DNA from 3 places in the Brevundimonas nasdae genome. Region 3 is predicted to be linked to each of the others. Evidence: riboswitches for the same ligand, from Rfam matches in the RefSeq annotation. Region 3 holds a riboswitch; each other region holds the start of a gene.
What was found. Region 3 has a riboswitch for glycine ahead of gcvT (glycine cleavage system aminomethyltransferase GcvT). Riboswitches for the same ligand answer to the same signal wherever they lie in the genome.
Positions count from the first base shown of each region.

Region 1: linked by a shared signal. The riboswitch ahead of KWG56_RS11855 (L-serine ammonia-lyase) and the one ahead of gcvT (glycine cleavage system aminomethyltransferase GcvT) in region 3 are both predicted to bind glycine.
Region 2: linked by a shared signal. The riboswitch ahead of KWG56_RS11865 (TonB-dependent receptor plug domain-containing protein) and the one ahead of gcvT (glycine cleavage system aminomethyltransferase GcvT) in region 3 are both predicted to bind glycine.

Region 1 covers NZ_CP080034.1:2,424,897-2,432,948, reverse strand. Annotated here, with positions in the region: gene KWG56_RS11865 (TonB-dependent receptor plug domain-containing protein) at 1-896, shown strand, start outside; gene KWG56_RS11860 (GntR family transcriptional regulator) at 1,087-1,782, shown strand; glycine riboswitch at 1,857-1,944, shown strand; gene KWG56_RS11855 (L-serine ammonia-lyase) at 2,053-3,438, shown strand; gene glyA (serine hydroxymethyltransferase) at 3,453-4,757, shown strand; gene gcvT (glycine cleavage system aminomethyltransferase GcvT) at 4,757-5,902, shown strand; gene gcvH (glycine cleavage system protein GcvH) at 5,923-6,291, shown strand; gene gcvP (aminomethyl-transferring glycine dehydrogenase) at 6,307-8,052, shown strand, end outside.
Region 2 covers NZ_CP080034.1:2,433,444-2,441,495, reverse strand. Annotated here, with positions in the region: gene KWG56_RS11895 (S9 family peptidase) at 1-1,155, shown strand, start outside; gene KWG56_RS11890 (asparagine synthase-related protein) at 1,103-2,350, opposite strand; gene KWG56_RS11885 (lasso peptide biosynthesis B2 protein) at 2,764-3,396, opposite strand; gene KWG56_RS11880 (helix-turn-helix domain-containing protein) at 3,955-4,494, opposite strand; gene KWG56_RS11875 (GntR family transcriptional regulator) at 4,689-5,309, shown strand; gene KWG56_RS11870 (GntR family transcriptional regulator) at 5,306-5,908, opposite strand; glycine riboswitch at 6,227-6,313, shown strand; gene KWG56_RS11865 (TonB-dependent receptor plug domain-containing protein) at 6,588-8,052, shown strand, end outside.
Region 3 covers NZ_CP080034.1:1,981,034-1,989,085, forward strand. Annotated here, with positions in the region: gene KWG56_RS09690 (adenosine deaminase) at 1-487, shown strand, start outside; gene KWG56_RS09695 (Y-family DNA polymerase) at 721-2,019, shown strand; gene pncA (bifunctional nicotinamidase/pyrazinamidase) at 2,023-2,655, opposite strand; gene KWG56_RS09705 (class 1 fructose-bisphosphatase) at 2,671-3,642, opposite strand; glycine riboswitch at 3,771-3,868, shown strand; glycine riboswitch at 3,873-3,951, shown strand; gene gcvT (glycine cleavage system aminomethyltransferase GcvT) at 4,010-5,122, shown strand; gene gcvH (glycine cleavage system protein GcvH) at 5,259-5,624, shown strand; gene KWG56_RS09720 (hypothetical protein) at 5,628-6,131, shown strand; gene gcvPA (aminomethyl-transferring glycine dehydrogenase subunit GcvPA) at 6,132-7,484, shown strand; gene gcvPB (aminomethyl-transferring glycine dehydrogenase subunit GcvPB) at 7,499-8,052, shown strand, end outside.

The sequences.
Region 1 (8,052 bases), 440 kb from region 3:
ATCAGTCGGCGACGCGCGAGGCCAACTGCACAGCCTTGGGCATCCCGGCAAACTTCTCGGCGCCCACCAATGGTTCGACCGTTCACGGCCAGATCGGCGGCAACATTCATCTTGAGCCGGAGACTGCCAAGACCTGGACCATCGGTGCGACGCTGGCGACATCGCGTCTGCCCGGCCTGACGGTGACCGTGGACTATTTCGACATCGAAATCACTGACGCCATCGGGGCCATTCCGGTGCAGTCGCTGGTGGACAACTGTGTTGACCTGAACATCTCGCCCGACGCTAACGCCAACTGCGCGGCGGTCACACGCAGTTCGACCACCCACGGCATCACCAATGTCCAGGCGACATCCCTGAACATAGGCAAGTTCACCAGCCGTGGAGTGGACTTCAACCTGAACTACAAATTCGATCTGTCCCGATACGCCTCGACACTGCCGGGGGAGCTGACGCTGAACCTGGCGGGAACCTATCTGGACCGTCTGCGTCAGCTGACGGATGCGGCGGATCCCCTGACCGAAATACGGCTTGAGGGCACTTTGGGGTCGCCGAAGTGGAACGCCATCGCCTCGGCCGTCTATCGCCTGGATGATCTGTCGGTCAGTTGGCGCGCGCGATACCATGGCAGCACCTCGATCTTGAGCGGGATCAGCGTCTCCAACCCGCCGCCTGCTGATCAGTTCGATCGGCCCAATACAGGAACCAAGGTCTTCAATGATCTGTCTGTCGCCTATCAGATCAACGCGAAAACCGACGCCCGCATCACTGTGCAGAACATCTTTGACGTGAAGCCGCCGAACCGCGCCTTCAACATCCACCAGGGCATCTACAACGCTTCCTTCTATGACAACCTGGGGACGTCGATCGTCGGCGCCCTTACCTATCGTTTCTGACGTCGTAATCCGGGTGGGTTTCTTCCGGATCGGGGCTTCGGTCTCGATCCGGTGGAATTTTCCGACAGAGTTTCCTTCTCAACTGATCTGACTGTAGTGTGATATCGATCGTCGCGCATGAGTCCGTCAGGGCGTTGCAGGATGATGGATGGGCAGAGCGCCGTCTCGTCCGGAGAGGTGAGCAGCGGTCATGTCGATAAGTTCAAGCCTTCCTTCCTTCGATCCGCTTGATCGGATGACGTTGCAGGCGCAGGCCTATCAGCAACTGCGCAAGGCGTTGATGGCCGGGGTGTTCAAGCCGGGCACAGTGATCACCATACGCGCCGCCGCCGAGGCGCTGGGCACCAGCCCGATGCCTGTGCGCGCGGCTCTGCAACGGTTGGAGGCGGAAGGCGCGCTGGTCGCGAGGGGCAGCAAGCGCACGCTGGAGATCCCCGCACTGACGCGCGACGAATACCAGGAACTGCGCGACATCCGGGTGCAGCTGGACGGGCTGGCGGCCGAGCGCGCCGCGGCCAACGTGACGCCGGACGAGGTCGATGAGATCGACGCCCTGTGCCGCGCCATGCAGGCGGCGGCTGAGGCGGGAATTCTGGATGACTATGTCCGCACCAACTGGGATTTCCATCTGGCGATCTGCCGGGCAAGCCGCATGGAACGACTGGTCGCCCTGATCGAAAATCTGTGGCTGCGGATCGGCCCCTATGTCCCGCTGATGATGCCGGACCGTGAAAGCATGGTCGCCAGCATGGGCGCGCACTGGAGAGCTGTGGAGGCGCTGCGGGCCAGGGACGGCGTCGCTGCGCGTCAGGCGATAGCCGACGACCTGACAAACTCCGGCGCCAAGCTGATGACGCAATTGGCGCAGGGTGCTGCAGCGGGCTGATCTGAAGCGGTCGCTATGGCTCTTGTCGTTTTCGTGTTGACAGCCCTGCTTGCGGCATGATTTGTGATCACAAAGAACACGACTTGGGAGAGACCGGTTCAACCGGCGCCGAAGGAGCAACCGCCCCGGAAACTCTCAGGCACCAGGGACCAGGTCGTGACATAATTCTGGAAAGAGGCGCCCAGAGCGTCCGCCGACGGGATAACGATCTCAGGCAAACCGACAGAAGGGGCGCAGTTGGACCGGGGAACCGGCCGGGGAAATGCGCCTATGACACTTGCTTCTCATCACGACACAGGTGCGCCCGCGCTCAGCGTGCTCGACCTGTTCACCATCGGCGTAGGGCCTTCCAGTTCGCACACGGTGGGGCCGATGCGTGCTGCGGCCGCATTTGGTGAAGCGGCGCTGCTGGAGGGGCGGCCGACGGCCGTTCGCTGTGAGCTCTACGGATCGCTGGCCCTGACGGGGCGCGGACATGCTACCGATGTCGCGGTCCTGCTGGGGCTGTGTGGCTTGAGGCCGGAAGGGGTTGATCCCGACGCTGTGCCGACGTTGATTGAAGAAATCCGTCGGACGAAAGCGCTGCAACTGGGCGGACAGGTCGCTGTTCCGTTCGACGAGGATCAGCAGCTTGTCTTCCATTTCGGAGAGTTCCTGCCCGGCCATCCCAACGCCATGCGTCTGTCGGCGGACTATGCTGACGGCCGCCGGATCGAACGAACCTATTATTCCATTGGCGGGGGGGCGGTGAGGGAAGAGGGCGGCCATGCGCCGCCGCGTCAGAATGTTCAGGTCGCCCGTCCGTTCACCTCTGGCGCGGATCTGCTGTCAATCGGCGCCGAGACAGGGCTTTCAATCGCTGACATCGTCTGGGGCAATGAAGAAGCCTGGCGTTCGCGCGAGGAAACCGCCGCCTTCATTGACGCCGTCCGGCTGGCCATGCTGGCCTGCATCGAGCGCGGCTATCGCCAGGAAGGCATCCTTCCCGGCGGACTGAACGTCCGCAGGCGGGCCAAGAGCCTGCATGACGCCCTGACGGCGCGTGGGCCGCGCACGGACCCGTCACATGTCTTCGAGTGGGTCAGTCTTTATGCGCTGAGCGTGAACGAAGAGAACGCCGCCGGGGGGCGTGTGGTCACGGCGCCGACCAATGGTGCAGCGGGCGTTCTGCCTGCGGTGATGAAATACTACGAAGCCTTCGTTCCGGGATCGACGCTTGAGGGCAGCCGGACCTTCCTGGTCACGGCCGCCGCAATCGGCTTTCTCTACAAGACCAGAGCCTCGATCTCCGCCGCCGAAATGGGGTGTCAGGGCGAAGTCGGCGTCGCCTGTTCGATGGCCGCAGCGGGTCTGGTGGCCGCACTGGGCGGCACGAACGAGCAGGTCGAAAACGCCGCCGAGATCGGCATGGAGCACAATCTGGGCCTGACCTGTGATCCCATTGGGGGCTTGGTTCAGATCCCCTGCATCGAACGCAACACCATGGGCGCCGTGAAGGCGATCAACGCCGCCTATCTCGCCCTGCAGGGCGATGGAAAGCACGTCGTTTCTCTGGACGCCGTGATCGAGACCATGCGCCAGACGGGCGAGGATATGCGGTCAAAATACAAGGAGACCAGCCTTGGCGGTCTCGCAGTCAACGTCGTCGAATGCTGAGGAGGAGCACCAGAATGTCAGACTTTTTCGCGCGCAACCTGAAGGCGGATTCGGTCATCTATGACGCGATCAATCAGGAGGCCGTTCGCCAGAACAGCCAGATCGAGCTGATCGCAAGCGAGAACATCACGTCGCCTGCGGTGATCGCCGCTCAGGGCAGTGTTCTCACGAACAAATACGCAGAGGGGTATCCCGGAAAACGCTACTATGGCGGGTGCGAATATGTCGACATCGTCGAGCGTGTCGCCATTGAGCGGGCTTGCGAACTGTTCGGCAGCGCCTACGCCAATGTGCAGTCGCATTCCGGCGCGCAGGCGAACGGGGCGGTGCTGATGGCGCTGCTCAAGCCTGGCGATGTCATCCTGGGCATGTCTCTCGACGCGGGGGGGCATCTGACGCACGGCGCCAAGCCGACTCTATCCGGGAAATGGTTCACGCCGGTCCAGTACGGCGTACGTGAGAGTGATGGTCTGATCGACTATGATCAGGTCCAGTCCCTCGCCGAACAGCACCGCCCCAAGCTGATCATCGCAGGGGGGTCGGCGATCCCGCGTCAGATCGATTTCGCGCGGTTCCGCCAGATCGCCGACAGCGTGGAGGCCTATCTGCTGGTGGATATGGCTCACATCGCGGGTCTGGTGGCGGGCGGCCTGCATCCCAGCCCGGTGCCGCATGCCCACATCGTGACCAGCACGACTCACAAGACGCTGCGTGGGCCGCGCGGCGGTCTGATCCTGACGAATGACGAGGTGCTGGCCAAGAAGATCAACTCGGCGGTGTTCCCCGGACTGCAGGGCGGGCCTCTGATGCATGTGATCGCAGGCAAGGCTGTCGCGTTCGGCGAGGCGCTGGACCCCTCCTTCAAGGACTACGCGCAACAGGTGGTGTTGAACGCACGGGCTCTGGGTGCAGCTCTGATCGAGCGGGGCTTTGATTTGGTCACCGGCGGCACAGACACCCATCTGGTGCTGGTTGATCTGCGCTCACGCGACATCAGCGGACGTGAGGCGGAAGTCAGCCTCGAGCACGCCCACCTCACCTGCAACAAGAACGGCATTCCGTTCGACCCGCGTCCGCCTGCGCAGACCAGCGGCATCCGTTTGGGGTCCCCTGCGGGAACCACGCGAGGATTCAAGGAGGCTGAGTTCACCCAGGTCGGTCATCTGATCGCCGACGTACTGGACGCGCTGGTCGACAATCGGGAGGACAACTCGCAGGCAGAGGCCAAGGCGCGGCAAGCGGTTCTGGCGCTGACGGCGGCCTTCCCGGTCTATGGGTTGCAGGCTGGATCCGATGGCGTCATCCCGGAGCTTCTGTGATGGACGGCGAAAGGGGGGAGCCCGGGCGGCGCACGCCGCTCTATGACCTGCATCTGGCCAATGGCGGCAAGATGGTCCAGTTCGCGGGCTATGACTTGCCGGTCCAGTATGCGGCGGGGGTGTTGAAGGAACACCTGCACACACGCGAAGCCGCCGGTCTGTTCGACGTCTCACACATGGGGCAGGTGGAGCTTCGTCCGCGTAGTGGCGATCTCACCGATGTCGCCCAAGCGCTGGAGCGGCTTGTCCCGGCTGATATCGTAAGCTTGTCACCCAGTCGCCAGAGGTACGGCGTCTTCACCAACGCAGCGGGCGGCATTCTGGATGACCTGATGATCGCCAACCTGGGCGACCGCCTCTATCTGGTCGTCAACGCTGCCTGCAAGGCGGATGACATTGAGCATTTGCGGCGGTCTCTGAGCGAGGAGGTCGAAATCGTCGAGCACCCGGATCGGGCGCTTCTGGCGTTGCAGGGGCCGCTGGCGGAGGCCGCACTGTCGCAACTGGGCGACGGCTTCGCGGATCTCGCCTTTATGGGAATCCGTGAGCTGGATGTGGCCGGCGTGCGCTGTACGGTTTCTCGTTCTGGATACACCGGAGAAGATGGGTTCGAGATCGGAATGCCCGGCGAGGCCGCTGTTCATGTGGCCCAGGCCTTGCTCGCCATCGAGGGCGTGAAACCGATCGGCCTGGCCGCGCGTGACAGTCTGCGGCTTGAGGCCGGCTTGTGCCTCTATGGCTCCGACCTGACGACGGACACCACGCCGGTCGAGGCGGCGCTGGAATGGTCGATTCAGAAGTCGCGTCGTCCGGGCGGCGTCAGGGCAGGAGGCTATCCGGGCGCGGACGTCATCGAGGCTCAATTAACACAAGGCGCGTCGCGGCGCCGGGTCGGCCTGCGCCCGCCGGAACGTACGCCGGTGCGTAGCGGAACACTGCTGTACGATTCCATATCTGCAGCGACTCCATTGGGGCAGGTCACCTCGGGCGGGTTCGGTCCCAGCGTCGGCGGAGCGGTTTCGATGGCCTACGTCCCGATCGCTCATGCTGCAGTCGGTTCAGTTCTCTATGCCGAGGTTCGCGGAATGCGTCTGCCGGTGACGGTCAGCGAAACGCCATTCATCCAGAAAACCTACAAACGATAACCAGCCAGAGGGAGGGCTTCATGACCTATTATACGCAGGACCACGAATGGGTGAGACACGAGGGCGATCTCGCCGTCGTCGGGATTACGCAGCACGCCGCAGAAGCGCTGGGCGATCTGGTCTTCATCGACTTGCACGCCGACGGAAAACAGGTGTCGGCGGGCGACGCGGTGGCGGTGGTGGAATCGGTCAAGGCCGCCTCCGACATCTACGCCCCTGTCGCGGGGCAGGTCGTGGAGGTCAACACCGCCCTGTCTGATGACCCGGCGGTGGTCAGTGCCGACCCGGAGGGGGCAGGCTGGCTGGTCAAGATCCGGCTGGATGACCCGGCAAGCCTGTCGGAACTTCTGGACCGCGCAGCCTATGACGCGCTGGTCGCCGGCGCCTAGTCGCGGAGTATTCTGATGAGCAATTCCAGCAACGCCACTCTCGGCGCCTTCGTTCACCGTCACATCGGTCCTGATGAGGCCGAAACGGCTGAGATGCTGAAACTTCTGGGCGTGCCGGATCTGGACGGCCTGATCGAGCAGACAGTCCCAGCCAGTATTCGCGACCGCTCCAGCCTGGGGTTCGGCCCGGGGTTGGATGAGACGACCTGTCTGGAACGCCTGCGTGAGATCGCCCGGCGCAACAAGCGGTTCACCTCGCTGATCGGCCAAGGGTACTACGGCACGAAAATGCCGCTGGTGATCCTGCGTAATCTGATGGAGAGCCCGGCCTGGTACACGGCCTACACGCCCTATCAGCCAGAGATCAGCCAGGGACGGCTTGAGGCCCTGCTGAACTTCCAGACACTGGTGTGCGAACTGACCGGATTGGACGTGGCGAACGCCTCGTTGCTGGATGAAGCCACGGCGGCAGCCGAGGCGATGGCCCTGGCGCAGCGTTCGGCGTCTTCGAAGGCGGACAGCTTCTTTGTCGACGCCGACTGCTTCCCCCAGACGATCTCTGTCGTCAAAACCCGTGCTGAGGCGCTGGGCTGGCGGTTGGTCATCGGCGATCCCGAGAAGGATCTGGCAGCCGCTGACGTTTTCGGTGCGTTGCTGCAGTATCCGGGCGCGTCAGGACAGGTGCGCGACATCAAGCCTGTCATCGCTCAGTTACACGAGGCAGGCGCTATTGCGGCGGTCGCTGCGGACCCCTTGGCGCTGACGCTGCTGGCAAGTCCCGGTTCTTTGGGCGCGGATATCGTCGTCGGTTCCATGCAACGCTATGGCGTGCCGATGGGATGCGGCGGCCCTCATGCGGGCTATATGGCTGTGCGTGACACACTGAAGCGCTCGATCCCCGGACGACTGGTCGGCGTGTCGCAGGACAGTCGGGGGCGGCCTGCCTACCGTCTGGCGCTCCAGACGCGCGAACAGCATATCCGCCGCGAGAAGGCGACCTCCAACATCTGCACCGCCCAGGTGCTGCTGGCGATCATCGCCTCCATGTATGCGGTCTATCATGGGCCGGATGGGTTGCGCGCCATCGCTCAGCGCATCCATGACCTGACGGCCCGTCTTGCGCAGGCGTTGGCCGATCAGGGTTTTGAACGCATCAACAGCGCCTTCTTTGACACCCTGACCATCCAGACGGGAGGCCAGACCTCTGCGATCCATGAGCGCGCCCGTGCGGCGGGCGTCAATCTGCGGCGTATTGACGAGAACACCTTGGGGGTGTCGCTGGATGAGACGTCTTCGGACGAGACGGTGCGATTGGTGCTGGCGATCTTTGCGCCGGCGGCCACATCGAGCGCGACTGCAGACTCCCGTCAGGCGCTGGCAGGCATTCCGGCCGATCAGGTCAGAAGCGGCCCGTTCCTCGAACATCCGGTCTTCCACCGCTATCGTTCTGAAACCGAGATGCTGCGTTATCTGCGGCGTCTGGCGGACAGGGATCTGGCGCTGGATCGGACGATGATCCCGCTGGGGTCGTGCACGATGAAACTGAACGCTACGGTCGAGATGATCCCGGTCACCTGGCCCGAGTTCGGTGAAATCCACCCCTTCGCGCCCGAAGATCAACTGGCTGGTTATCAGTTGCTGTTCGATGATCTTGAGACCCGTCTGTGTGCGATCAGCGGCTATGACGCCGTGTCTTTGCAGCCGAACTCCGGCGCGCAGGGCGAATATGCCGGCCTTCTGGCCATTCGCGCCTATCACCGC
Region 2 (8,052 bases), 450 kb from region 3:
GTGGCGACCACGACGTTATGGACATCTCCCCGCCTAAGGTTGAACGCGCCCGAGCAAAAGCTGTGGGTTCTCGGTCGCGCACCAGACGGATCGGTATGGCGGTTCGACCGCGATCATCCGGCTGAGGTGATCGCTGCGACTGTGGCAGCGGATGTGCGCGCGGCAGGGGCGGACCTTCTGGTGAGCCGGCGGGTGGAACACGATGGTGAGGTTTTGGACCTTCAGACGTTGGAGGGGAGGCGGTCTCTGGCCCGGATCAACGGCTTCCTGGTCAACGTGGAGTTCGGCGAACCCCTGCCGGTTACGACGCTGAGCGCTCAAGCAGCCTACCGCACAAGCTGGCTCATCGCGCCGCCCGGCGGGCTCCGACCGGGCACTCCGGTCATCCTGCTGGCCTATCCGGGCGCTTCGACTCATCGACCGGATAGCCGAGGCGATTCTTCGGCCATGGCGAACGCCCAGTTGCTGGCCGGTTTCGGCTATGCTGTACTCCTTCCGGCGCTTCCTGGAACCGGACCGGACGGGCCGGCCTCTCACCTCACCGAGCGAGTCCTGGCGACGCTCGATGCAGCACTCGAGCAATATCCCGACTTGGATGGCAACCGGGTCGGTTATATCGGACATAGTTTCGGTGGATACGCTGGACTGGTCCTCGCTACGGAGACGGACCGCATTCGCAGCTTCGTCGTTCTGTCGAGTTCAGCCAATCTCGCCGCAGCTTGGGGAGCCTTCGCTGGTTTTGCACGGGCCAATCAGGAGTTCGGCCTCTACGTCCGCCGCAGCGCGGGCTGGTCGGAGCAAGGGCAGGGGGCGATGGGCGGCCCGCCCTGGAATCTTTCGGAAACCTACGTCCGGAACAGTCCCTTCTTCAGCGCCCGATCGATCACGGCACCGGTTCTTCTGGTCCATGGTGACCTCGACTTTGTCCCCTTGACTGAGGCTGAAAGCGTCTTCACCGCGCTATGGCGGCAGAACAAGGACGTGCAGCTGGTGACCTATTGGGGGGAGCATCATCTCTTCTCCAGTCCGGGCGTGATCCGTGATCTTTGGAATCGGATCGACGGCTGGTTCGCCTCAACGCTCGGGCCGTCTCCTGCGAGGCTCACCGTCCCGCCGTCATCCGAGCTTCCCATCGGCGGACCCACGCCTCCGTAGAGACGGCAGCCAGAATCTCGGCGGCGCCGCCGCGCCATAGAAGTCGATCCGGAACGAGCCGGGCTTCCATGTCGGCTCGATCGAAAACGCTTTGATCGGCGAGGCGGCCGCCAAGCAGATAGTCTCGGAGGAAGGGCAGGTTTGCGGCCGTCTGCTGATTGAAATAGGCGGCGTAGTCTCCTTTGGCGCGACGGTTCGCGATCGCCTCAGGCAGACGATCTGCAAAGACACGTCGGGCAAGACCGCGCTCCTGTCCGCCCGGCGTAAGGTCCGGCACGGGCGTTCTGAGCGCCCACTCTATCAGGGGTTGGGACATCAGGGGGTGGACCATATCGACCACGTCAGACCGCAGACACCGAGAGTAGTAGGCAAGCCCGCTCTCGATGGCCGCGATCTGCATCCGCTTTCCGGGAGAGAGGTCGTGCACCTTGAGGTCCTGTAAGGCGTGGCGCGAAGCACGGAGAACGGACCAGGTCGAACTGCGGGTCCAGCGCGCAACGCCCGGCAGCGCTGGGGATAGAAGCGCCTGGATCGGACGGCGGCGCCATAGGTCGGCGAAGGTGAGCGGCGTGTGCATTTGGAAGAAGAGGGCGTCGCCCCCCTTGCCGGTCAGAAGCCTGTCGACACCTGCCGATCGACAGGCTTCGACGACCGTCAGGTCGTTGGCAAGATCACGGCCGTTCTGGCTGGGCCATGGATCGCCCGCTGTGGCCTCGAAGGCTTCAGCCGTGAACACGACCTCTTGGCGCAGGCGCACTTCGAGAGGAAGTCCTATCCAATTGGCCATCATGGTTGCAAACCTTCGCTCGTCGGTCTCGGGCTGAGGGCCGCGCGTGTTCAGTGTCAGGGCGATCGGGAGCTCCATCGCCCGTGCGGCCCCGGCGACGATTGAGGAGTCCAATCCGCCGGAAAGCTCCACGCCCAGTCGGCTATTCCGACCCATGACGTCGACGCACTCATCGAGACGTTCCCGTAGCTCTGCAGCGGCCGATCTTGGGGCGGATGCCGAACGGCCTACGATCTTGATCGCCGACCAGACGGTGGTCGGGGTTTGGCCAATGGCGCCATGCTCTCCCGCTCCGAGGATCGTCAGGCCCTGCAGTGGGGGGCTTCCGCGCAAGTCGAACGGAGAGGCGACAAGTCGCGCGACCGCATCCCAGTCGAAGCTCAGACGCGTAGGTGCGCCTGCAAACATCCAGTCCTCAGTTTCAGAAGCACAGATCCGGACGCCGTTGGCTGTCCAGAGGATGGCCGCCAACGCCCCCGACGGGTCTCGAAAGGCCGATCGGAAACCACCTTCTGAGTCCCGGAAGAGAACGACGTATCGTCCCCATCGATTACGGCTGTACCAGGCAGCCGCCTGAAGATCCTCTCTCGGTCCAGCGGGAAGCGGGGTCGAACCGAACGCGAATAGGTCGCCGATTACGAGCTCGCCCTGTCGCGGTCTCTGCAGGGCGGGCGGACAAGGCCCCTTGATCCCGACCCATGATGTTCGGGTCATCTCCACGGCGACGTAACCGGCGGGGCCGGCGTCGCGTCGAAGCTGCGATGCCCGACGCACGGCCTCCGCGTCGTCGGACGCCCAGCTGAAGGCGACATAGCCTCGCATCAGACCACCATGATCGGCGTGTATAGGCCAACGCGTTCCGGGTCGTCGTCCAACACGGCGTCGTCGAATTGAAGCCAGCAGTGCGCGCTGAAGGGCCAGGTTCGAACGCCGAACACCCAGGCGGCGTCCTGTCCGGAGCGCCGCAGCATCGAAAGCAACACGAAGGCCCGATAGAGGCAGGCGCCCTGGTGCGGCGTCCAGGGCAACAAGGCTTGAAACGCCTCGGTTGTGACGGCGACGCGTTTCCGGTCAGGATTCTTCGTCGGTCGAGCGGGGAGTGCATCGAGGAGAATGCGGACCGTCGGATCGGGGCCAAGGTTTCGGATCCGTCTCGCTGCTGACAGGAAGGCTACTACATTGGCCGGGCGGCGGCGGTTTCGACCGAGTGGCAGACAAGTTGTTGGAGGATGAGGGAAGCGCGTTCCGACGTCGGAAAGCGTCGCCGCGCACAGAGTGTCCGACAGCAGGCCAGAGGCTTTCAGCAACTCTGACAGTGCTTCGTCGAAGGTCAAGTTTCGACCGTCCACCAAGATACGGGAACCGATTTCCGGCAGACAGCCATAGGTGTCGGTCCGGAGATCCAGAATGACGACATCCTGCCCGGTCACAGCGAGGAAAACGCCGTCGACCAAGCGGCCGGAGAGTGAGGCGCATTTTGCCATACGATGAGCTGTGGCGTTCCACGGCAAGGTGCGGGACGGGCCTGAGGCCCGCCCCGATCCCGGTCAGGGATGCACTTTCCAGACACCGAAATCGGTTTCGGGCAGGTCGCCCATGTCCGAGCCGAGTGTGAGGGTGCCAGCGGCGCCGAAGTCGATCCGGCGGAAGGCGGATTTGGTCATCGTCATCTCCTTGGAGGAGGCGCTGAGGCGCGGGCCCAACTCTTGAGCGTGTGCCCTGAACGCCCTGCGACTGGGGGTTGGAAGGGGTGGTGTGAAGGCGGGCGCGCCTGAGCGCACCCGCTGCGTGCTTCACCCGAGGGTCGGATAGACGCTGAGGTCGTTCTCCGGGATGGTGCCTTGCTCGGCGCCGCGCGTCAGTGTGGACGCAGGGCCGAAAGCGATCAGTCGGATGTTCGAAGAGGTGGTCATGGTCGGTCTCCCTTCTTGAGCGCCGCGACATTGCGACGGCTCCATCAAGAGCCCGGTGGTCCGAACCGACAATCTATATCTGTCGTGTATTTGCGAGGGTCAGGCGTCGCCGACGTCCCGGCGGCCTGCAATCAGGTCACGGCCGGCTTCCAGCCAGGCCTCTGTCTCGGCGTCACGTTGGCGGCTCTCGGTTTCGAGCTTCTGAAAGGCATCGGTAAACGCTTCGATCAAGGCGCGTGGGTCGAGCGTGCGCAAACGCGGCCCCATGCTGCGATCAAACTCGCCCAGGGCGATCAGGAAGATCAGCATAAGCTTTATGTCGGCTGTGTTCCTGGCGAATTCCGTGGACCCCAGGGCGGGCGAGATCAGCAAGGAATAGGGATCGCTGTCCGTGGCGACGGCGAATCTCTGGACGTAGTCGTGGTTGAGACGACCGGCGCCGCTTTCAAAATATTCGTAGGTCCTAGGCGGCAGATTCATAGCCGTGGCGACCTGTTGAACCGTCATGCCACGGGCGCGGCGAATGGTGCGGGCGGCCAGCCCGACCAGGCGCGCATCACTCAGGTTTTTAGGCGGATCGGGCGGCATGAGGGACGACCTTTCACTACCGAAGGTGTCCATTTCCTTGCTGCGGATCAATGCTGGCGTGTGTGTCTTTTTTGTTCTGTTTCCGGAGCAGTGGCCAATACCGCAAGAATTTAGCGGGCACGACACCGTCCAATTTGCGGGGGTTGCGACGAAGATTTTCGCAGACTTGGGGGCGGCTCTGGGGAACGATGGTTCGATCGAACGATCGGAGGCGGGCGTGCCTCTCGTGCGGATCGGATCCCACCATGGCGCGGAATCGCGACCCCTTCATGCAAGCGCTTTCGAGCTTGCGGGAACGTATCCAGTCCGGACGGATTGCAGGCGGCTCGCCGGTGATCGTCCAGGACGAGGCGCTGAGCCTGCGCCTGTCGACCACCCCGGTGCGGGAGGCGCTCGCGCGTCTGAGCGGAGAGGGTCTGGTCGAGCGCGCCCCTTCCGGCGGCTATGTCGCTCTCAGGTTGGACGCCACGGCGGCGCGCGATCGTTATGCGATGCACGCCCAGTTCGTCAGGATCGCCCTCGACCTGAATAGTCGGGCTTTGGCGCCGTTGCGTGCGCCCGCACCGGACATCGACATCGCTTCCACGGACGCGGCCCAGCAGCTGTTCACGGGGATTGTTCGCAGCGCAGGGAATCAGGTGTTGTGGGAGGCCTTTCTCAAGGTTTCGGGGCAGCTCGACATCATGCGCCGCCTCGAGCTCCGATTGTTCGGCGACCGGAGGCAAGAGGCCGACGCGTTGTATCGGGCCTATGTCGCCGGCGGGGACCCGCCGTTCGAGGTGCTCCTCGATCTGTACCACGATCGCCGCATACGGGCCTCCGGCGCGCTCGCTGCGCTCGCGGAGCGTGGGCCGGAACAGGCCTAGCTGAGCTCGGCGACCAGAGCTGGCGTCCGGGCGCAACGCCGTTCGTAGAAGCCTTCTATGAGCGCGAGCAGATCCGGAATTCGTCCCTCGACGGTCGCCTCGATCATCGTGCGCGCGGCGTCGGCGCCCGCTCTATTGCGACGGTGCTCCGCCACCAGGACGGACCGGAGGCGATCGTTAAGCCTTTCGTGCGCCAGGGTGAGGGCCATGTTGCCGCACTGGGCGACCAGTCCGTTGAACAGCGTCTGGACGCCGTCCAGAGGATCGACCGAGGAAGCCGCCTTTCGCAGAGGTGTGAGCCCGCGAGGGTAAAGGGTGAGGGCTGCGTGGAGAAAGGCGCGCTGCAGTTCGAAAAGATCTATCACATCCGCTGCTTTCAGCGCCGGATAGAAGTACCCTCGTCCCTTTCGGCGCTCGATCAATCCCTGGCCGGCGAGGCAAGCGAGGGCTTCCCGCACCGGGGTCGGGCTCAGACCGACCTCCGCCGCCAGTTCGGTGATGACGATCGCTTCACCGGGAGTGAAGCGCCCGGCGTCGACGAATCTGCGCACTGCGCAGAGCGCCGCACCATATGGATCTCGAGGCTCCGCAACCGCCATGGCGCGTTCACTCCAAGAGGTGACCGTTGAAACCGGGTCTCATGCCACCGATCTTCGCAAATATCTTTCACGTATTTCAAGTATATATTTGAAAAACAAAGAGATTGCGCAATCTCCGCAAGATTGTTGCGTCCTGCTGGCAAGTTTACCGCGGCTTTAGAAAGGTGAGGCTGGGCTTTGTCGTCGACCTCGGCGCTCGGCCTCTGGCGGATGCTGAGGTCGCCCGGAAATAACCCGATCTGGGAGAAGTCGACGCGCCCGTCAGGACCGTCGCGCCTTGACAGGGATGCGAGATGCATGATTTGTGATCACAACGAACAAGGCGACGTGGGAGAGGTCGGCCTAGCCGGCGCCGAAGGAGCAACCGCCCCGGAATCTCTCAGGCAAAAGGACCGCGTCGCTGAATGAATCTGGAAAGAAGTCATCGGCGTCCGCCGAGAGGCTCGCCGAAGGAGTAACGCTCTCAGGCAGATAGACAGATGGGGCGTTGAGCGCGAGGGAGATTTGCGGGGAGCCCATGCCGAAATAGTTTCGGCCCTGAGCCCTATCTGAACTGACACCGTCGGGAGGGGACGTGTTTCAGGTTATTCCCGTTTTCTGCCTCTGCTTCGCCGTGCTTGCCAGATCGAGCCGCGGTCGCGCCGCGCCCCGGCTCATATAAAAAATATGGGAGGGAAGTATGAGACGGACTATGTTTGGTGTCAGCGGTCTGACGCTTGGAATGCTGTTAGCGACGGGCGCTGTCGCCCAGACGAATGAAGAGCCGGCTTCTGTGGGTGATGTCGTCGTCACCGGATCTCGATTGGCGGGGTCGGCGCTGAACTCGCCTGTGCCGGTCACCGCCGTAAGTGCGGAACAGATCGAGGCGACAGGGCATCAGAATCTGGCCGACATCCTGACGGAGCTGCCGCAAACCGGTGTCGGATTGAATGGCGCGAACAGCCAGAGAAACGCGAACCTGGCGGGGCTTAACCTGATCAGCCTGCGCCATCTGGGCGCGGATCGGACGCTTGTATTGGTCAACGGCCGCCGCGTGGTGGCGGGTCAGCCTTTTACGGCGGCGGTCGACATCAACTCCATCCCGGCGGCGCTGGTTGAGCGGGTTGAACTGGTGACGGGCGGCGCGTCGGCGGTGTATGGCGCTGACGCTGTCAGCGGGGTGGTAAACATCCTGCTGAAGCGGGATTTCGAAGGCTTTGCCGCTACGGTGAATGCGGGGATTACGTCGCGCGGGGATGGAGAATCGCGCGGCTTCAACTTCACTGCGGGCAAGAATTTCGACGAGGGTAAGGGCAATGTCGTCGTCAACTTCCTGTATGACGATGTGGCCGGGGTTCAGGCGACCCAGCGCGCGTGGGGCGTCAGCGGCGTCAACACGATCAGCAACCCCGAGAATACCGGGCCGAACGACGGCATACCCAACTTCATTCAGGCGCCCAACATCCGCTTCAACTGGTCCAACCAGCAGGGCCTGGTCTGGGTCGCAGGGCAGTATCTGTCGCTGACATCGGATGGAACGGGCATCCGGCCTTACGACTTCGGGGCGCTGGGTGATCGAGGCGGTCGCAGCGTTGGCGGCGATGGCGGAAGCTTTGAGCAGTACGACAATCTGAGCATGCCGCTGGAGCGCTATGGCCTGACCAGCAATTTCAACTACCAGATCACGCCGAAGATCCATTTCTTCTTTGAAGGCAACTACATCAAGACCAAGACCCAGTCCTTCTGGCAGCCGGTCGCGGATGATTTCGTCTATGCCTCGCCGTGGTTGACGCTGGATAATCCCTTCATGCCGACCGATCTGCGGGCTGTGCTGACCGCCAATGGCCAGACCGGCACGGAGGTTTACCGCGTCTATGACCAGTTCGGGCGTCGCGGCAGTGTGGCGGACCGGACGCAACAGCAGTTCACCGGAGGCATCGACGGGAAGCTGTCCGGCAGTTGGAAGTACAACCTGTTCGCCGCCTATGGCGAGAACAGCCAGAACACGCTGCTGGTGAATGGCCGCAACCAGACCCGCTGGCTGCAACAGAATGACGTCATCCTGCTGAACGGCGCCCCGGCCTGTCGCAGCGCAGAGGCGCGGGCGCAGGGGTGTGTGCCCTATAACCCGTTCGGGCAGACGACGGGCACGGACGCCGCCATCG
Region 3 (8,052 bases):
CCCGCCGTCCAAGTTCCAGCGCGTCTTCGCCGCCGCCCGCGACCTGGGCCTGAAGCTGTGCGCCCACGCGGGCGAGGAAGGCCCGCCCGCCTATGTGCATGAGGCGCTGGACCTGCTGCACATCGACCGGATGGATCACGGCAACCGCTCGATGGAGGACGAGAGCCTGATCGAGCGTCTGGCCGCCGAACAGATGACCCTGACGGTGTGCCCGCTGTCGAACCTGAAACTGTGCGTGGTCAAGGATCTGAAGGACCACCCCGTGCCAGAGATGCTGCGTCGGGGCCTGCACGTGACGCTGAACTCCGACGATCCGTCCTACTTCGGCGGCTATGTGAACGAGAACTACAGCCAGTTGGCGCAGGCGGTCGGCCTGACGCGGGAACAGGTGACGCAGCTGGCGAAGAACAGTTTTGAGGGCTCGTTCCTGAGCGACGCCGAGAAGGCCGCGCGGATCGCAGAGGTCGAGGCCTACGCGGCGGCGTGATCCCCTCCACTTTCGTCATTCCGGGCGGAGGGCCGCTTGGCCCGAAGCCCCGGAACCCAGCGGCGCCGAAGGCGAAATGCGTCCGCGGCACGGACCCCAAACACCTAAACAGCGACAGGTTCGCGCTGTCGCGCGCCGCTGGGTTCCGGGTCTTCGCTACGCTGCGCCCGGAATGACGAAGGTGGGAGCGTCAGCGGCTTCCGACCACCCAATGTTCCTGATATGTTCGCATCATGGATCAGGCGAGCCCACAGCAAGACGATGGCGCGAACCTGCGCTGGCTGTTCATTGACCTGAACGCCTTTTTCGCCAGCGTCGAGCAGCAGATGAACCCCGAGTGGCGGGGCAAGCCGCTGATCGTCCGCCCGGCCGAGAGCGAATACACCGGCGCCATCGCCGCCAGCTATGAGAGCCGCCCCTATGGCATCCGCACCGGCACGCGGGTGTCCGAGGCGCGCCAGATGTGCCCCGACCTGATCGTCGCCGAGGCGCGGCCCGACGTCTATGTCGAGGTCCACAAGAAGATCATGGCCGAGATCGACCGCCATGTGCCGGTGTGGAAGGTCGGGTCCATCGACGAATGCTCGTGCGAACTGATCGGGTCGGAGCGGCAGGAGGCGAACGCGGTCGCCCTGGCGCGGCGCATTCAGGCGGGGATCATCAAGAATGTCGGCGAATGTCTGCGGTCGTCCATCGGCCTGGCGCCGTCGCGGTTCCTGGCCAAGACCGCCTGCGGGATGAAGAAGCCGGACGGGCTGACGATCCTGCGGGCCAATGAACTGCCCGGCTCCATCCTGCACCTGCCGCTGTCGACCTATCCGGGCATAGGATCGCGGATGCGCGAGCGGCTGGCGGCGGCGGGCGTGACGGACACGGCGGGTCTGTGGGACATGGGCGCCAAACAGGCCCGCGCCGTCTGGAACAGCATCGAGGGCGAACGCATCTGGCGCGGCCTGCACGGTCTGGACAGCGAACCGACGCCGGAAAAGCCCCCCGCCTCCATCAGTCACAGCCATGTTCTGGCGGCGCAGATGCGCACACCGGAAAAGGCGCGCGCGGTCGCCCGGCGGCTGATGGTCAAATGCGGGGCGCGGCTGCGGCGGATGGGGCTGACGGGGGCGGTGGTCAGCCTGCATCTGGACATGGGGCCAAAGGGCGCCAGACGCGGCTGGGACACGGCGGGCCTGACCTGCGCCGTCGCCCCGACCCAGGACACCTTCGCCCTGCTGGCCGCGCTGGACAGTCTGTGGCGCAGGGTCGAGCCCGAGTTTGAGGCCGGGCGACTGAGCTATGTCGGGGTCGGGGTCCACAAGCTGAAACCCAGCGGCGCCTTCGAGACAGACCTGTTTGATTCCGGCCCTGACCAGGGGGGCACGGCGCGGTCGCTAAAACTGTCCCAAGCCTTGGACGCGCTGAACCGCCGCTATGGCAAGGACACGGTCAGCATCGGCCCGAACGCGGGTCTGCCGGACTATATCGGCGCGAAGATCGCCTTTACGCGGATTCCCGATGCGGAGGATTTCTGGGAGTGAGGGCTAGGCGAGCAGCGTCGCCGCTTCGATCTCCGTCACGCCCCGCGCCCGGAAGCTGTCGTGCGCCGCCGCTTCAGTATCGGGCGCAATGGCGCGGCTGGCGTCGGTGATGACGATGGCCTCGAACCCTTCGCGCACGGCGTCCTCGGCGGTGAAACGAACGCAGTAGTCAAAGGCCAGACCCGCCAGAAAGACCCTTTGCACACCCAGATCACGCAGCAGGCCCGCAAGGCCCGTCCGGGTCTGGCGGTCGTTCTCGAAGAAGCCGGAGTAGCTGTCGACCGCCGGATTATAGCCCTTGCGGACCACGGCCAGGGCGCGGTCGATGGTCGGCTTCACATCGGGGTGGAAGTCGGCCCCGGCTGAACCCTGCAGGCAATGATCCGGCCACAGCATCTGGCGGCCATAGGCGACCTCAATCTCGGTGAAGGGCGTCGCGCCGGGGTGGTTGGAGGCGAAGGATATCTGATCCGACGTATGCCAGTCCTGCGTCGCGATCACCTTGTCGAACCGTTCCGCCAACTGGTTGATCAGCGGCATGATCCACGCCCCGCCCGCGACCGCCAGCGCGCCGCCCTCGCAGAAGTCGTTCTGCGGGTCGATGACCAGAAGGGCGTCGGCGGGACCGATGATCATGGCTCAGGCTCCGGTTCAGGCGCTCGCGAAGGCGTCGATTTCGTTGGCCGAGCCCAGGGCGACGGGAATGCGCTGGTGCAACTGGGTCGGCTGAACGTCGAGGATGGGCTGGACGCCGTCGGTGGTCGCCTTGCCGCCCGCCTGTTCGACAAGCAGGGCCATCGGATTGCCTTCGTACATCAGGCGCAGCTTGCCCGGCTTGTTCGGCTCGCGCTTGTCCCACGGATAGAGGAAGACGCCGCCGCGCATCAGGATGCGGTGGACATCGGCGACCATGGCCGCGACCCAGCGCATGTTGAAGTTCTTGCCGCGCGGCCCCTCCGCCCCCTGCAGCACGCCGTCCAGATAGCGCTGGACCGGCTCGGCCCAGTGACGCTGGTTGGAGACGTTGATCGCGAACTCCTTGGTATCCGGCGAAATCGTGATGTCGTCGTGGGTCAGCAACCACTGGCCGTCGTTGGACAGGGTGAAACCCTTCACGCCGTCGCCCGTCGTCAGCACCAGCATGGTCTGGGGGCCATAGACGGCATAGACGGCGGCGACCTGATGGCGGCCTGTCTGCAGGAAATCGGCCTCGACCGGCGTCGGGGTCGCCGACTTCAGCACCGAGACGATGGTGCCGACCGGCGCATTGATGTCGATGTTGGACGAACCGTCCAGCGGGTCGAACAGGGCCAGATATTCACCGGCCGGATTGGAGGCGGGCTCGACCTGATCCTTTTCCTCGGATGCGACGCCGGCGATGGCGGGACAGGCCAGAAGCGCCTGGGTCAGCATGTCGTCGGTGATGACGTCCAGCTTCTTCTGCTCCTCGTCCTGGACGTTGATCTGGCCCGATGCGCCCAGTGCGCCGACCAGGGCGCCGCCCGCCACCACGTCGCTGATCTGGGCGCAGGTTGCGGCGATCACGGTCAGGACAGATTTCAGTCCCTGCGGCGCCTCCAGCGCGGCGATGTGGTCGTCGAGACGAAGGCGGTCGGCGGACATGGAGGCTTTCCCGTAGGTTGTTGGGCGTCGCGCACTCATGGCCGCACAGGACGCGCGGGGCAAGCTCTGTCAGACCTCTGATGCACTGGCGACGCTTGACTTGAGGCCTGACTCGATGGCTTAGGTCGGTCGCTCTCGCGGGAGAGTTCGGGGCTGGGAAATCAGGCTCGACGCCGAAGGCGCAACCGCCCCGGAAACGCTCAGGCAAACGGACCGCGATAGCATACGGACGCTGGAAAGCCGCTCTTTTACGGGCGCGCCGACGGAGCAAGGCGGAAACGCCGGAATCTCTCAGGCTTCAGGACAGCGGGGGCGCGAGGACGGCGGCGAAGCTCCGCCACAACACGCGACCGCGAAAGTCTGAACCATGACCGACCAAGCTCTCAAGACCACGCCGCTGAACGCCGCGCACCGGCGCTTAGGCGCCCGCATGGTGGGTTTCAGCGGCTATGACATGCCGGTCCAGTATGAAGGCGTTCTGGCCGAACACCGCTGGACCCGCGAACATGTCGGCCTGTTCGACGTATCGCACATGGGCCAGTGCAAGATCACCGGCGCGGACGCCACGGCGCAGTTCCAGCGCTTCGTCCCCGGCGACTATGAGATCCTGAAGGCGGGCAAGCAGAAATACACCCTGCTGCTGAACAAGGACGGCGGCATCATCGACGACCTGATGGCGGGCCGCCCCGACCATGACGGCCTGTTCGTCGTCGTCAACGCCGGCAACAAGGACGAGGATTTCGCCTTCTGGAACGCCAATCTGGAAGGCGACGCCAAGCTGACGGTTCTGGACCGCGCCCTGATCGCCATCCAGGGCCCGGAGGCCGCCGAGCTGATGTCGGCCCATGAGCCGGTGCTGGCCGAGATGGGCTTCATGGAGACGGCCCGCCTGATGCTGTTCGGCGCCGACTGCTATGTCTCGCGCTCGGGCTACACCGGCGAAGACGGCTATGAGATTTCGGTCCCAGCGGATCAGGCCGAGCGCATCTGGAACACCCTGCTGGAAGACGCCCGCGTCAAGCCGATCGGCCTGGGCGCCCGCGACAGCCTGCGGCTCGAAGCTGGCCTGCCGCTGCACGGCCACGACATCGACGCCGCGACCACGCCGGTCGAAGGCGCGCTGACCTTCGCCCTGTCCAAGTCGCGCAAGGAACGCGCAGACTTCAACGGCGCCGACATCATCCTGAAGCAACTAGCCGAGGGTCCGTCGCGCGTCCGCGTCGGCCTGCACGTCAAGGAAGGCGCCCCAGCCCGCGAAGGCGCCGAGATCGCCGACGCCGACGGAAACATCATCGGCAAGGTCACCTCGGGCGGCCCCTCCCCCAGCCTGGGCAAGAACATCGCCATGGGCTTCGTGCCGCCCGCCTTTGCGGAACTGGGCACGGAACTGAAGGTTCTGGTTCGCGGCAAACCCGCCGCCGCCGAAGTCATCGCCATGCCGTTCGTGGCGCAACGCTATTACCGCAAGCCGAAGGCGTAACCCTCTCTGTCCGTCACCCTCGGGCTTGACCCGAGGGCCGGGCGATCAACCGCTCGTGCGAAGACATAGGCGCACGGACAGCACAACATCCGATCCTCGGGTCAAGCCCGAGGATGAAGGCTTTAGGAGAAGCAAGATGCATTTCACCAAGGATCACGAGTGGGTCAGCGTCGACGGCGATATCGCCACGGTCGGCATTTCCAAGCACGCGGCTGAGGCTCTGGGCGACGTGGTGTTCGTCGAGGTGCCGGAAGTCGGCAAGACCTTCGCCAAGGGCGACAGCTTCGCCGTGGTCGAAAGCGTCAAGGCGGCGTCGGACGTCTATGCCCCCGTCTCGGGCGAAGTGGTCGAGGCCAACGACGTGCTGTCGACCGCCCCGGAGACCGTCAACGCCGCCGCCGAAGCCGATGGCTGGTTCGCCAAGATCAAGATCTCGGACGCCTCGCAGCTGGACGGCCTGATGGATCAGGCCGCCTACGACGCCTTCCTGGCCACGCTGTAAGCCGTGTTCACGGTCTGCTTCACCCACGCGACCACGACGCCTTCGCAACCTGGCCTGAGCCAGTTGGTCGAGGCGGCGCTGGCCGACTGCGGGGCGGAGCGGACCGGGCTGGAAGCGGAGATTCGGCTAAGCGACGGCGCGTTGCTGTATATGTTCGGAGAAGACGCCCCGGACGGGATGCTGGCGGAATACCCGGTTCTAACGCCAGCCATCGCTGCCGCGCTGCTGGCCGTTCTGCGGCGCACCAACAGCTTCATGCTGGATGGTCCTGGCGGGAGATTGTTGGTGCGCCCTGCGGGCAATGTGGGCGAGCCCCGCACACCCCTGATGTACGAAGTCGAGCTCCGGGAGGTCGAGGACGCCGATGCGCTCACCGATCTGTTGAAAGGCCTTCGAAACAACCGCAGCACCACGCCGAGCCGTCCGCAGTCCTCGCCTTCACGCACCCCAGCCAGAGCCAAGCCGGGTTTTTCAATCACTGACTTCCTTTTCGGAAAAGCTGTCTAGATGCGCTACCTCCCCCTGACGCCCGACGACCGCACGGCGATGCTCGCCGCCATCGGCGCGAAATCCATCGACGACCTGTTTGTCGACGTGCCCGAGAGCGCGCGTCTGGACGGGCCTGTGGACCTGCCCCGCGTCGCGGGCGAACTGGAGGTCGAGCGCGCCTTGTCCGCCATGGCCGCCAAGAATGCGACCGCCGGCGCCGTGCCCTTCTTCTGCGGCGCAGGGGCCTACAAGCACCACGTGCCGGCGACGGTGGACCATGTGATCCAGCGGTCGGAGTTCCTGACCAGCTACACCCCCTATCAGCCGGAAATCGCGCAGGGCACGCTACAGTACCTGTACGAGTTCCAGACCCAGGTTGCGAACCTGACCGGCATGCCGGTCGCCAACGCGTCCCTCTATGATGGTTCGACCGCCATGGCCGAGGGCGTGCTGATGGCCACGCGCGTGACCCGCCGCAACAAGGCGGTGATCTCGGGCGGCGTCCACCCCCACTACGTCAAGGCGACCGAGACCGTGGTTCACGCCGTCGGCGTGGAGACGCAGGCGCTGGCCCCGGCGTTCGACGCCGAAGCCGCCGTCATCGACCAGATCGGCCCGGACACCGCCTGCGTCGTCGTCCAGACGCCCAACGTCTTCGGCACCGCCACCGACGTGACCAAGATCGCCGAGGCCGCCCACGCCGCGGGCGCCCTGCTGATCGTCGTGGTGACGGAAGCCGTGTCCATGGGCCTGCTGAAATCGCCCGGCGAAATGGGCGCCGACATCGTCGCGGCCGAAGGCCAGTCGATCGGCAACGCCCTGAACTTCGGCGGCCCCTATGTCGGCCTGTTCGCCACGCGCGAAAAGCTGATCCGCCAGATGCCGGGCCGCCTGACCGGCGAGACCGTGGACGCCGACGGCGAGCGCGGCTTCGTCCTGACCCTGTCGACGCGCGAACAGCACATCCGCCGCGACAAGGCGACCTCGAACATCTGCACCAACTCTGGCCTCTGCACCCTGGCCTTCACCATCCACATGAGCCTGTTGGGCGAGACGGGCCTGCGCAAACTGGCCCTGCTGAACCACGAGAAGGCCGTCGCCACCCGCGACGCCCTGGCCGCCATTCCGGGCGTGGAGGTGCTGACGCCGCGCTTCTTCAACGAGTTCGCGATCCGTCTGCCCAAGGGCAAAAAGGCCGCCGAGGTGGTGGACACCCTGGCCGGTCATCATGTGCTGGCGGGCGTCCCCTACAGCCGTCTGGCGCCCGACGCGGGTCTGGACGACGTCCTGCTGGTCGCGGCGACCGAGACCACCCTGGATCATGACATCAAGTTCCTGGCGAAAGCGCTCGCCACGGTGCTGGCGGCCTGAGCGGAGACAGAACAATGAGCACGATGAACACTGTCGGCCGCCCGACCGCCCCGAACCAGGTCGATTCCAAGCCTGCCACCCTGACCGGCGGTCGCGGCCTGTTGCAGAATGAAGCCCTGATCTTTGAGGGCGACGGCTGGGGCAAGACCGGCGTCGATCTGCCGGAGCCCAAGACCGATGCGTCGGACCTAGGCGACCTGGTCCGCAAGGATCCGATCGGCCTGCCCGGCCTGTCCGAGCCCGAGGCCATGCGCCACTACGTGCGCCTGAGCCAGAAGAACCACGCCATCGACCTGGCCATCTATCCGCTGGGGTCGTGCACGATGAAGCACAACCCGCGCCTGAACGAGAAGATGGCGCGTCTGGCCGGTTTCTCGGACATCCATCCGCTGCAGCCGATTTCGACGGTTCAGGGCGCGCTGGAGCTGATGGACACGCTGGCCCACTGGCTGAAGACCCTGACCGGAATGCCCGCGGTCGCCCTGTCGCCCAAGGCGGGCGCGCACGGCGAACTGTGCGGCCTGATGGCCATCCGCGCCGCCCACGAGGCCAAGGGCGAGCATGAGCA